DNA from 2 places in the Streptomyces sp. NPDC058619 genome. Region 2 is predicted to be linked to the other one. Evidence: riboswitches for the same ligand, from Rfam matches in the RefSeq annotation. Region 2 holds a riboswitch; the other holds the start of a gene.
What was found. A riboswitch is a leader RNA that binds a small molecule or an ion and turns the genes downstream of it on or off. The one in region 2 is predicted to bind glycine.
Positions count from the first base shown of each region.

Region 1: linked by a shared signal. The riboswitch ahead of gcvT (glycine cleavage system aminomethyltransferase GcvT) and the one ahead of gcvP (aminomethyl-transferring glycine dehydrogenase) in region 2 are both predicted to bind glycine.

Region 1 is NZ_JBHXQN010000006.1:252,048-258,223, forward strand. Features, by position in the region: gene ACFWTC_RS09315 (ABC transporter permease) at 1-703, opposite strand, end outside; gene ACFWTC_RS09320 (enhanced serine sensitivity protein SseB C-terminal domain-containing protein) at 1,175-1,915, opposite strand; gene ACFWTC_RS09325 (enhanced serine sensitivity protein SseB) at 1,998-2,732, opposite strand; gene ACFWTC_RS09330 (AAA family ATPase) at 2,850-3,533, opposite strand; glycine riboswitch at 3,715-3,818, shown strand; gene gcvT (glycine cleavage system aminomethyltransferase GcvT) at 4,012-5,127, shown strand; gene gcvH (glycine cleavage system protein GcvH) at 5,229-5,612, shown strand; gene glyA (serine hydroxymethyltransferase) at 5,630-6,176, shown strand, end outside.
Region 2 is NZ_JBHXQN010000064.1:18,043-24,218, forward strand. Features, by position in the region: gene ACFWTC_RS33745 (hypothetical protein) at 1-314, shown strand, start outside; gene ACFWTC_RS33750 (DUF5999 family protein) at 576-782, shown strand; gene gcvP (aminomethyl-transferring glycine dehydrogenase) at 855-3,740, opposite strand; glycine riboswitch at 3,935-4,033, opposite strand; gene ACFWTC_RS33760 (PRC-barrel domain-containing protein) at 4,146-4,538, shown strand; gene ACFWTC_RS33765 (DNA polymerase IV) at 4,574-6,052, opposite strand.

The DNA.
Region 1 (6,176 bases), on a different contig from region 2:
TGCGGCCCGCGCCGAGACTGCGCGCGGCTTCGACGTACTCCCGTTCGCGCAGCGACAGGGTCTGCCCGCGGACGATGCGGCCGATGTACGGCCAGCCGAAGAAGCCGATGACCAGCACCAGCACGGCGATGCGCAGGCCCGACCCCTCGAAGCCCCAGAGCTTGCTGGGGATGACGGAGATCAGCGCGATGATGAACAGCAGCTGCGGGAAGGCCAGCAGCAGGTCCATGACGCGGCTGATGGCCGCGTCGACCCAGCCGCCGAAGTAGCCCGCGATGATGCCGAAGAAGGTGCCCAGCCCGACCGCCACGAAGGCGGACAGGAAGGCCACCAGCAGCGAGATCCTGGCGCCGTAGACGATCCGGCTGAAGACGTCGCGGCCGTTGACCGGCTCGACGCCCAGCAGGAAGTCCCCGCTCATGCCGCCCCAGTCGCCGGCCGGCAGACCGAGCAGCGGGTCCAGCATGTCCTCGTGCAGCTCCTCCGGCGGGTGCCCGAGGAGCTTGACGATCAGCGGCGCGAAGAGTGCGACGAGGATCAGCAGGAGCACGACGACACCGCCGGCCAGGGCGACCTTGTCACGCCTGAGGCGGATCCACGCGATCTTCCACGGAGAGCGCCCCTCGATCGCCTTCTGCGGGACGTCGGGGGCGGCCACGGCCGCGGGCCCGGCCGCGCTGGTGTCGTGCAGTGGTGCCGTCATCGTGGTGGGGACCCCTCTCGGCCGACGGTGGCCGGCCCATGCCCGCCGCTGTGGCGGCTTGGTTCTATCGGCGTCGCTGATGGTGCGATCGGCACGAAATGCGCCTGAAGTGCACGTGAAGAGCTGGTGCTTGCTGGATCGACCGGCCTTCGGTGGGGGGAGTCTTCAACGGCGTCTGAGCCGCCCGCCAGACCTGCCGGGGATGTGATGCGCAACCGTGATCTGCGCCTACACCTTCCGTTATCCGAACCGCGCGGGCTGGTCAGCGGTGAAAGACCGCCCGTTAGGCGCGGAACGGACATCCGGGCCAACTGCCACTTAGGGCAGCCTTCTTGGGCGGATTCGACGGGATATACGGAAGGCCGCACCGGCGGATTCCGGTGCGGCCTTCGAGACGGATGTCTCAGTATGCGGATCTCTCGGGACGTGCCCGGGGTGCGGTCGGTACGGCGGACTCCGGTGCACCGGACCTCAGTACGCGGGGCCCTGTCCCTCTCGGTCGTAGAACGGCCGGGTCTGCGCCCGCAGCCACATCGCCACCGGGTCGTGTTCGTCGGCCAGCGCGACGGTGCACACCGGGACGCCCTCGGGGACCACGCCCACCGACTGGCGCATCATCTCCCGTACGGATTCCAGCGCGGGCGCGGAGGCGTCGTACAGGTCGAGCCCGACCGCGAGGTACGGCGACCCCAGCGCGGGCTGCACCCACGCGCGGCGCAGCGACCGGACGGCGGGCGTCCGGTGGGCGTGCCGGGTCAGCAGCCCGTAGAACTGCGGGAGCTCGATGGCGGGCTCCGACAGCCGCAGCGGTCCGGCCGGCATCCGGTCCAGGCCCGTGGCGATCCGGCGCAGGTCCGCCCAGGGCACGCCGAGTCCGCCGCCCGCGGCGTGCGGGTTGAGCCACAGCCCCCAGCGGTCCGGGTACAGGGCGCGGGCGATGTCCCGGCCCGTGACGACCTCGTAGCCCCGGTTCCAGCCGCTGGCGGCCAGCTCCTGCGGGGAGGTCACGCACGGCGCGTAGCCGAGGCCCTCCACCTCCATGCCGCCGTACTGGGCGTCCGGGGACCCCGGCTGCCCCTGCCACAGCAGCATCCACAGCCGGCCCTCGGCGAGGGCGTGCAGCAGTGACTCGTAGCTCTCATAGCGCCCGGGAGTCACCTGGCGCAGCATGTGCTCGACCTGCCCGGCCGCGGCCGTGCCTGACGCACTCACCCGGTACCCCTCTTCGTCCGCCCGTCGTCCACGCGTACCCGGGCCGCGCGTGCGGCCGCAAGTGTGACCACCTTAAGCGGCCCTACGGGAGGTAGAAGGGGCGTACGCGCTCACGAATCCAGTCCGTGACCGGGTCCTCGGCGGCGTCCAGGAGGATCAACTGCACCGGCCACGGAGGCGGGACGCGGGTCAGGGCCCGGCCGAGGGCCTCCATCGGGGCGTTCTGCGTCCCGGGGTCCCATCCCGCCAGCCGGACGCCGATGAACAGCTGCGGCTCCCCGCCCTCGACGCTGGCGAGGCAGCGGTACGCGGCGGTGACCGCGCCGGTCGCCCGGAACTCCTCCGTGGCGGCGGCCAGGAAGTCCACCGGGTCGTCCTGCCAGTCGGGCTCGAACAGCCGGACGCGGCCGCCGGACGCGGGTCCGTCGAGGGGGCTGCGTCCGATGCGGCACAGCTCCGCGACGGCGGGCGGGGGCAGGGGTACGCCGACGGCGCCCTCGGGGTTCACGGCGATGCCGAGCTGCGGGGGCAGGCCGCGGGCGAACTCGACGGCGGGGGCGACGGCGAAGTCCATGGCGGGGCCGGCGCAGTAGCGGAACTGCGCCTCGGAGCTGTAGACGGGGACGTAGGCCGCCCCGGCGATGTCCATGGTCGGCAGGGACAGGCTCGCCGCGTCGGGGGCCCCGCTGGCGGGCAGCGGCACCCACACCCGGCTGCGCCCGAGCACCTCGAGGATCCGCGCCCCCGCGTCGGGCTGCCCCAGCGCCGCTCCGAGCACCTGCTCCAGTTCGTTCTCCGGCCAGCCGCTGCCCTGCATGTTCCCCTGCCTCCGTGTGGTCCCACCGCGTCCGGTGCCGAGGCTATCCGCTGCCGGGGCCCGGGCCGCGCGGGGTCCCGGCGTCCCGCCCCGGGCAGCGGGGGTCCGGGGCCCGGCTCAGCCGTGGAACGCGATCCGCGTCACCGCCGCGGCCGAGCGGCGGTCCAGGAGCGTCACCGAGGCGCAGCCCGCCGGCGGGTGGCCGGCCTCCGCGTCGCGCAGCAGGCGCGCCACCGCGCCCCGGTGCCGGGAGAAGGCGTAGGCCGACACGCGCCGTCCGCGCGCCGCCTGCCCCGAGAGGGCCTCCTCGGGGCTGCTGTCCAGGAACAGCAGGTGCAGCTCGCGGCCCCGGCGGCGGGCGGCCGCCGCGAGCAGGCCGCGCACCCAGCTCTGGGTGCCGCAGTCGTGGACGACCACCGAGGCGCCGGAGCGCAGGACGCGCCACAGCCCCCAGTAGTGGGCGGCGCGGACCAGCGGCCGGTAGGCGCCGTACGGGAGGAACGCCGGCATCCGGCGCTCCCAGCGCTCGCGGGTGTCCTGGGAGTCGACGGACCCGCCCTCGGCGGCCGCCCGCTTGATCAGCGTGCTCTTGCCGCCGCCGGGCAGCCCGGACACGACGACGATGTCCCCGGCCGCGAAGCCGAGCCGCTGGGGCCCGCGCACCGCCGGGCCGCGCAGGTCCCGTACGGCGCCGGGGCCCGCCGCGTCCGCCGCCCGGCGGACGCGCGGGCCGCGCTGCTCCGGCACCGCGTCCACGGTTCCCGTCGTCGTCGCCACTACTCCGAATCTCCGCACAGTGATCGCCTCCCCCGAATCGGGTCGCAAGGACCCTTGCCCACTGAGTGTAAAGAGACGGTGATCCGGGATCGCCGGTTCCGGTCCGGACCTCCGCGAACGCCGTGGTCTTTCGGGCCCGCCCGCCCGATCACGCGCACGGCGTGCAATGATGTGCGCCATCTGGACCAACTGCATACCGGCCGCTTGAATCCGCGCGGGAGAGTCCCGGCACGCCGCAAGGCCGTGCGCGGGCGCCGAAGGAGCAAGAACCTCCCTTGAATCTCTCAGGCCCCGTACCGCGTGGATGAGGCAGATCTGAAAAGCGAGCCGTGCCGCCGCCCGTGAGGCCGGGGTGCGCGCTCCACCCAAGGTGCAAGTCGGGAATCCCGCCGGATCGGAAGATCGGGGGAACTCTCGGCGAACCTCTCAGGTTCCGATGACAGATGGGGAGGAACGTCCTCGTCATGTCATGTCGATGCCCTGGGACCCGGGAGTCACACCCATGAGCTCTGCCCCCCGTCTGACCGCCCTCGATGCGCTGCACCGTTCCCTCGGTGCGACCATGACCGATTTCGCGGGCTGGGACATGCCGCTGCGGTACGCGAGCGAGCGCGACGAACACAACGCCGTACGCACCAGGGCCGGTCTCTTCGACCTGTCCCACATGGGCGAGATCACCCTGACCGGCCCGGAGGCCGTCAAGGTCCTCGACTACGCGCTGGTCGGCAACATCTCCACCGTCGGCGTCGGCCGCGCCCGCTACACGCACATCTGCCAGGCGGACGGCGGCATCGTCGACGACCTGATCGTCTACCGGCTGGGCGAGACCGAGTTCATGGTCGTCGCCAACGCCTCCAACGCCCAGGTCGTCCTGGACGCGATCACCGAGCGCGCCGCCGGCTTCGACGCCGAGGTCCGCGACGACCGCGACGCGTACGCGCTGCTCGCCGTCCAGGGCCCGGAGTCCCCCGGCATCCTGAAGTCCCTGACCGACGCCGACCTGGACGGGCTGAAGTACTACGCCGGCCTGCCGGGCACCGTCGCGGGCGTGCCCGCGCTGATCGCCCGTACCGGCTACACCGGCGAGGACGGCTTCGAGCTGTTCGTCTCCCCCGAGCACGCCGTGGAGCTGTGGCAGGCCCTGACGAAGGCCGGCGAGGGCGTCGGCCTGGTCCCGGCCGGCCTGTCCTGCCGCGACACACTGCGCCTGGAGGCGGGCATGCCGCTGTACGGGCACGAGCTGACGACCTCCCTCACCCCGTTCGACGCGGGTCTGGGCCGGGTCGTGAAGTTCGAGAAGGAGGGGGACTTCGTCGGCCGCGCCGCGCTGGAGGCCGCCGCCGAGCGCGCCGCCTCGAACCCGCCGCGCAAGCTGGTCGGCCTGATCGCCGAGGGCCGCCGCGTCCCGCGCGCCGGTTTCCCGGTCGTCGCCGGCGGCGAGGTCATCGGCGAGGTCACCTCGGGCGCCCCGTCCCCGACGCTGGGCAAGCCGATCGCGATGGCGTACGTGGACGCGGCGCACGCCGCGCCCGGCACCTCCGGCGTCGGCGTCGACATTCGCGGTACGCATGAGCCGTACGAGGTCGTGGCCCTGCCGTTCTACAAGCGGCAGAAGTAACCCTGTCGTAGGCCTCAGCCGTACGGGCAGCCGTACGGTCCTGTCTCGGTAGCCGAGACCGCTGTTCGTTCCCACTCCCCCGCATCCAGGAGAATCAGGCCATGAGCAACCCCCAGCAGCTGCGTTACAGCAAGGAGCACGAGTGGCTGTCGGTCGCCGAGGACGGCGTCTCGACGGTCGGCATCACGGAGTTCGCGGCCAACGCGCTCGGTGACGTCGTCTACGCCCAGCTTCCCGAGGTGGGCGACACGGTGACCGCGGGCGAGACCTGTGGCGAGCTGGAGTCGACCAAGTCGGTCAGCGACCTGTACTCCCCCGTCACCGGTGAGATCGTCGAGTCCAACCAGGACGTCGTGGACGACCCGGCGCTCGTGAACACGGCCCCGTTCGAGGGCGGCTGGCTGTTCAAGGTGCGCGTCGCGGAGGAGCCGGGCGACCTGCTCTCCGCCGAGGAGTACGCCGCGCTCACCCACTCCGACAACTGACACCCCAGGGGATCTTGATGTCTGTGCTGAACACCCCGCTCCACGAGCTCGACCCGGACGTCGCCGCCGCCGTCGACGCCGAGCTCGTACGCCAGCAGTCGACCCTGGAAATGATCGCGTCGGAGAACTTCGCTCCGGTCGCCGTCATGGAGGCCCAGGGCTCGGTCCTGACCAACAAGTACGCCGAGGGCTACCCGGGCCGCCGCTACTACGGCGGCTGCGAGCACGTCGACGTGGTCGAGCAGATCGCGATCGACCGCATCAAGGCGCTGTTCGGCGCCGAGGCCGCGAACGTCCAGCCGCACTCCGGTGCGCAGGCGAACGCCGCCGCGATGTTCGCGCTGATCAAGCCGGGCGACACGATCATGGGCCTGAACCTGGCCCACGGCGGTCACCTGACCCACGGCATGAAGATCAACTTCTCCGGCAAGCTCTACAACGTGGTCCCGTACCACGTCGACGAGACCGGCCACGTGGACATGGCCGAGGTCGAGCGCCTCGCCAAGGAGTCCAAGCCGCAGCTGATCGTCGCGGGCTGGTCCGCCTACCCGCGCCAGCTCGACT
Region 2 (6,176 bases):
ACTTCTTCGAGGGTCCGTACGTCGCCGCCACCGAACGCGCCCTGCGCCAGGCGGAGTCGCTGCCCACGAACTACCAGCCGCGGCTGCTGTCCGTACCGGAGCTGTACATGCTGACCCTGTGGCTGCACGGCGCGGTCGGCGCCGACGCCTCCGCGGGCCTGCCCGCCGGCGAGGACCTGCTCGTCCCGCTGGCGCCCGCCCCGCCCGGCATCGCGGCGTTCCGTCCGCACCCGGTGTCCGAGCTGCTGCCGGCGCTCACCCGCCGGCTGACCCCGGCACCGGTCCCGCCCACTCTGGCCGCGCCGGCCGCCTGACCCGAGTGGCCCATTCGGCCTAGCCCGCTCGGGCCACTCCCGAACCACCCGAAATGACAGGGGAGTTGGACTGAACCGCCCGCACGGGTGATGCGTCATCATTCTGTGAGGACAGCTGCCGGGAAATACCTGCGAAGCGGCTGTCGTGGGGGAAGACTGATGACAAGCTCTCCGCGGGTGCGGGGATGACCCAGGGGGACGGCCATGAACCACGCATCGAGCCGTAGCACGCAGACCACACCGCAGCGAAAGAACGCATCCATGTGCCAGCACCAGCCAGCCTGCCCGTCAGCCGACTCCGCCGACCGGGAGGCCGCGCACCCCGTGGCGAACCACCCGGAACAGGGCTGGAGCCTGCTGTGCAACGGGGTCCTGCTCTTCGAGGACACCGGGGAGCTGCTGCCCGACGGCAGGATCATCGCTCCGCACCGCCCGCTGGCGGCCGCCCAGGTGGTGAAGGCGGCCTGACCCGCCGCGGCAACGACGAAGGGGCCGGCCCGGGAGGAGATCCCGGACCGGCCCCTTGTCGGCGCCCGGTCGTCAGTTGTCGTACTCGTCCAGCGGCGGGCAGGAGCAGACCAGGTTCCGGTCGCCGAACGCACCGTCGATGCGGCGGACCGGCGGCCAGTACTTCTCCGCGGCCGTGACCCCGGCCGGGAAGACCGCCTCGTCACGGGTGTACGGGTGGTTCCACTCGCCGCCCAGCGCCGCCGCCGTGTGCGGGGAGTTGGCCAGCGGGTTGTCCTCCAGGGGCCACTCGCCGCCCGCGACCCGCTCGATCTCGGCGCGGATGGCGATCATCGCGTCGCAGAAGCGGTCGATCTCGGCGAGGTCCTCGGACTCCGTCGGCTCGATCATCAGCGTCCCCGCGACCGGGAACGACATGGTCGGCGCGTGGAAGCCGTAGTCGATCAGGCGCTTGGCGATGTCGTCCACACTGACGCCGGTGGCCTTCGTCAGCGGGCGCAGGTCGATGATGCACTCGTGCGCGACCAGGTTGCCGGGGCCGGTGTACAGCACCGGGTAGTGCGGCTCCAGTCGCTTGGCGATGTAGTTGGCACCGAGCACCGCCACCTGGGTGGCGCGCTTGAGGCCCTCGCCGCCCATCAGACGCACGTACGACCACGAGATCGGCAGGATGCCCGCGGAGCCCCACGGCGCGGCGGAGATGGGACCGACGCCCGTCTCGGGGCCGGCGGTCGGCTGCAGCGGGTGGTTCGGCAGGTACGGGGCCAGGTGCGCCCGGACACCGACCGGGCCGACGCCCGGGCCGCCGCCGCCGTGCGGGATGCAGAAGGTCTTGTGCAGGTTCAGGTGCGAGACGTCGCCGCCGAAGTGACCCGGCTTGGCCAGGCCCACCAGGGCGTTGAGGTTGGCGCCGTCCACGTAGACCTGGCCGCCGGCGTCGTGCACCTGGGCGCAGATGTCGGCGACGTGCTCCTCGAACACACCGTGCGTGGAGGGGTAGGTGATCATCAGCACGGCGAGCTCGTCGCGGTACTGCTCGATCTTCGCCCGCAGGTCCGCCGCGTCCACCTCGCCGTCGTCGGCCGTCTTGACGACGACGACCTTCATGCCGGCCATCACGGCGCTGGCGGCGTTCGTGCCGTGCGCGGAGGACGGGATGAGGCAGATGGTGCGCTGCTCGTCGCCGTTGGCGCGGTGGTAGGCGCGCACAGCCAGCAGACCGGCCAGCTCACCCTGCGAGCCGGCGTTGGGCTGAATGGAGACCTTGTCGTAGCCGGTGACCTCGCAGAGACGTTCCTCCAGCTCGGTGATGAGCGTGAGGTACCCCTCGGCCTGCTCCACCGGGGCGAACGGGTGCACCTGGCCGAACTCGGGCCAGGTGACGGCCTCCATCTCGGTGGTGGCGTTGAGCTTCATGGTGCAGGAGCCCAGCGGGATCATGCCGCGGTCCAGCGCGTAGTCCTTGTCCGAGAGCTTGCGCAGGTAGCGCAGCATCGCGGTCTCGGAGCGGTGCTGGTGGAAGACCGGGTGCGTGAGGACCTCGTCCGAGCGCAGCAGGGCCTCGGGCAGCGTGTCGGCCGTGGCCGCGTCGAGCGCCTCGATGTCGGCGCTGACGCCGAAGGCGGCCCAGACGGCCTCGATGTCCGCGCGCAGGGTGGTCTCGTCGCAGGAGACGGAGACGAGGTCGGCGTCGACCCGGTACAGGTTGACCCCGCCCTCACGGGCGGCGGCGACGACCTCGTCGGCCCGGCCGGGAACCCGGGCGGTGACGGTGTCGAAGTACGAGCCGTGGACGATCTCGACCCCGCCGGCCCGCAGGCCCGCGGCGAGGAGGGCGGCGTAGCGGTGCGTCCGGCGGGCGATCGTCCGCAGGCCGTCCGGGCCGTGGTAGACGGCGTACATGGCGGCCATGACGGCGAGCAGCACCTGCGCGGTACAGATGTTGCTGGTGGCCTTCTCGCGGCGGATGTGCTGCTCGCGGGTCTGCAGGGCCAGGCGGTACGCCTTGTTGCCGTCCGCGTCCACGGAGACGCCGACGAGGCGGCCCGGGAGCGAGCGGGCGTGCTTGGCCTGGACGGCCATGTAGCCGGCGTGCGGTCCGCCGAAGCCCATCGGGACGCCGAAGCGCTGGGTGGTGCCGACCGCGATGTCCGCGCCGAGCTCGCCCGGCGAGGTCAGCAGGGTCAGGGCCAGCAGGTCGGCCGAGACGGTGACGACGGCACCGAGCCCGTGCGCCTGGTCGATGACCGGCTTGATGTCGCGCACGGCGCCGGAGGCACCCGGGTACTGGAGCAGCACGCCGAAGACGCCGCGCTCGGCGATCTCGGCCGGGATGCCGTCGGAGAGGTCCGCGACGACGATCTCCACGCCCGTGGGCTCGGCACGGGTCTCGATCACGGCGATGGTCTGCGGCAGCGCGTCGGCGTCGATCAGGAATACACCGCCCTTGACCTTGCCCACGCGGCGGGCCAGGGACATGGCTTCGGCGGCCGCCGTGCCCTCGTCGAGCAGCGAGGCGCCCGAGGTCGGCAGCCCGGTCAGGTCGGCGACGACGGTCTGGAAGTTCAGCAGCGCCTCCAGGCGGCCCTGCGAGATCTCCGGCTGGTACGGGGTGTAGGCCGTGTACCAGGCCGGGTTCTCCATGACGTTGCGCAGGATCACCGGCGGCGTGAAGGTCCCGTAGTAGCCGAGACCGATCATGGAGGAGAGGACCTGGTTGCGGTCGGCGAGCGACCGCAGCTCGGCCAGCACCTCGGCCTCGGTCAGCGCCTCGGGCAGGTTCAGCGCCTCGGTGGTCTTGATCACATCCGGTACCGCGGCGGCGGTCAGTTCGTCCAGGGAGCCGTAGCCCACCTGGGCGAGCATCTTCGCCTGCGCCCCGGCATCCGGGCCGATGTGGCGCTGCTCGAAGGGGATGCCTCGCTCAAGCTGGGAGAGCGGAATGCGGTTGGCGGTCATGTACGGAGGCCTCCTGGTCGTATGACCTGCGAGGGGCACCACGGCGCGGGCACCCGGACGGCCTCCCCCTCTGTCATCTCAACCTGAGAGTTTCACCGGAGTCGCGGGGATCGCCCTCGAGCTCCGGCTTTCACCGTCGGTGAGGAGAGGCACCGGCACTGGGCCCGGTACCCGCTCCTGCTTTCCAGAGTGGCCTCGTCCGTGCGGTACGTATGCCTGAGAGATTCCGGGGAGGATTTGCTCCTTCGGCGCCTCCGTCGAGCTCATTCGGAGGACTCTCCCGCACAGGGTCGACAGCCGCCACCCAGCCTACCAGCGCCCTTTCGGAGCCTCCCCGAGTGGCCTCGACTCCCAATATGCACTTCTGTAGTCATTACGGAGGAGTTGCGACCAGATGGAGGGACCGTGCAGACCGACATCGATCCGCGCAGCCTGATCGGCCGCAAGGCGTTCGACCGCAACGGCAGCAAGATCGGCACCATCGACGAGGTCTACCTCGACGACGCCACCGGCGTCCCGGAATGGGCCGCCGTGCGGACGGGCCTGTTCAGCCGGGACGCCTTCGTCCCGCTGGAGCCGAGCGAGCTGGTCGGGGACGCGCTGCGCGTCCCGTTCGACCGCTCCCTGATCAAGGACGCCCCCGACTTCGGCGTCGGCCGCCACCTCTCCCCCGAGCAGGAGCTGCAGCTCTACCACCACTACGGCCTGGACGTGACCCTGCCGTCCGACTTCCACCAGACGCCCCCGCCCCCCGAGCAGCCGCGCGACTTCGGCCGGCTGGCGGGCGACGACGGCTGACCGGCCGCCCCTCCTCCGCCGGCCCGGGCGCCCCGTCAGGCCGTGCCCGGCTCCTCCTCCCCCACCGGCTCCCCCACGAGCGGCAGCGGATCGGCCGCCTCCAGCTCGGGATCGTCCACCCGGAAGGTGCGCACCCGGCCGGGGGCCGACCCGGGCCGCTCGAACCGTACGGTCACCCGCCCGACCCCGCTGCCCTGCACCCACCCCGGCCCGTGGACGGCGTGCCGTACGTCGTTTCCGGGCGCCCAGCGCCGCTCGGCGGTGGCCTCCGCCTCCCCCGGCGGCCCGTGCTCGACGGGCGGCCCCGGACTCCCGGCGGCCACCGCCTCCTGCGCGCCGGCGCCTGCCTCCGACGGCCCCGGCACCCCCGTCACTCCAACGGCCCCCTCCGCCACGTCGGGCACGTCCCCGGCCCGCCCGTCCCCCTCGGCGGCGAGCATCGCGGCGGCCTGGGCGAACAGGTCCTCCTGCGTGTAGTCCGCCAACCCCGTGACCCCCACCCCGAGCAGCCGCACCCCGCCCGTGGTGTCCACGCCCTCCAGCAGCCGCGCCGCGGCCTCCCGCACCACCCCGGGGTCGTCGGTGGGCCCGCGCAGCGTCTCCGAGCGCGTGAGCGTCGAGAAGTCGAACCGGCGCACCTTCAGCACGATCGTGCGACCCGAGTGCCCGGACTCCCGGAGCCTGCGCACGCACCGGTCCGCGAGCCGCTGCACCTCGTTGCGGATGCGGACCCGGTCGTGCAGGTCCACGTCGAAGGTGTCCTCGACCGACACCGACTTCGCGTCCCGCTCGGCGACCACCGGCCGGTCGTCCAGCCCCAGGGCCATCCGGTGGAGGCCGACGCCGTGCGCGCGCCCGACCATCCGGACCAGCTCGTCCTCCCCGGCCTCCGCCAGCTCCCCCACGGTGGTGATACCGGCCCGGCGCAGGTGTTCCCCGGTGGCCGGCCCCACCCCGGGCAGGGTCCGTACGGACATCGGCGCGAGCAGCTCCCGCTCGGTCCCCGGCTCGATCAGCAGCAGCCCAGCCGGCTTGGCCTCCTCGGACGCCACCTTCGCCAGCATCTTCGACCCCGCCAGTCCCACCGACCCGCTGAGGCTCGTGGCCGCCCTGATGTCCGCGCGCAGCCGCTCGCCCGTCGCCCGGGCACTGCGCGAGTCGAAGGCGACGCCGCCCGCCTCCAGGTCCACGAACGCCTCGTCCAGGCTGAGCGGCTCCACCAGCGGCGACAGCTCCCTCAGCATGGCCATGACCACTTCGCTGACCTCGCGGTAGAGGCTGAAGCGCGGCACCAGGCAGGCGCCGTTGGGGCAGAGCCGCCGGGCCTGCGCCATCGGCATGGCCGAGTGCACCCCGAAGCGCCGCGCCTCGTACGAGGCCGTGGCGACGACCCCGCGCGGACCGAGCCCTCCGACGATCACGGCCTTGCCCCGCAGGCTCGGCTTCGACGCCTGCTCCACGGAGGCGTAGAAGGCGTCCATGTCCAGGTGCAGGATGGTCGGCGCGGCTCTCACGCCCCCGATGCTGCCCTACGCCTCTGACAATCCCGGGAACCGGTTCCGGGACGCCTCCCGGCCGGGCCGCAGCCGCCGGCGGGCGCGGAGCCCCCTCTGGGCCCCGCGCCCGCCGGCACGGCCG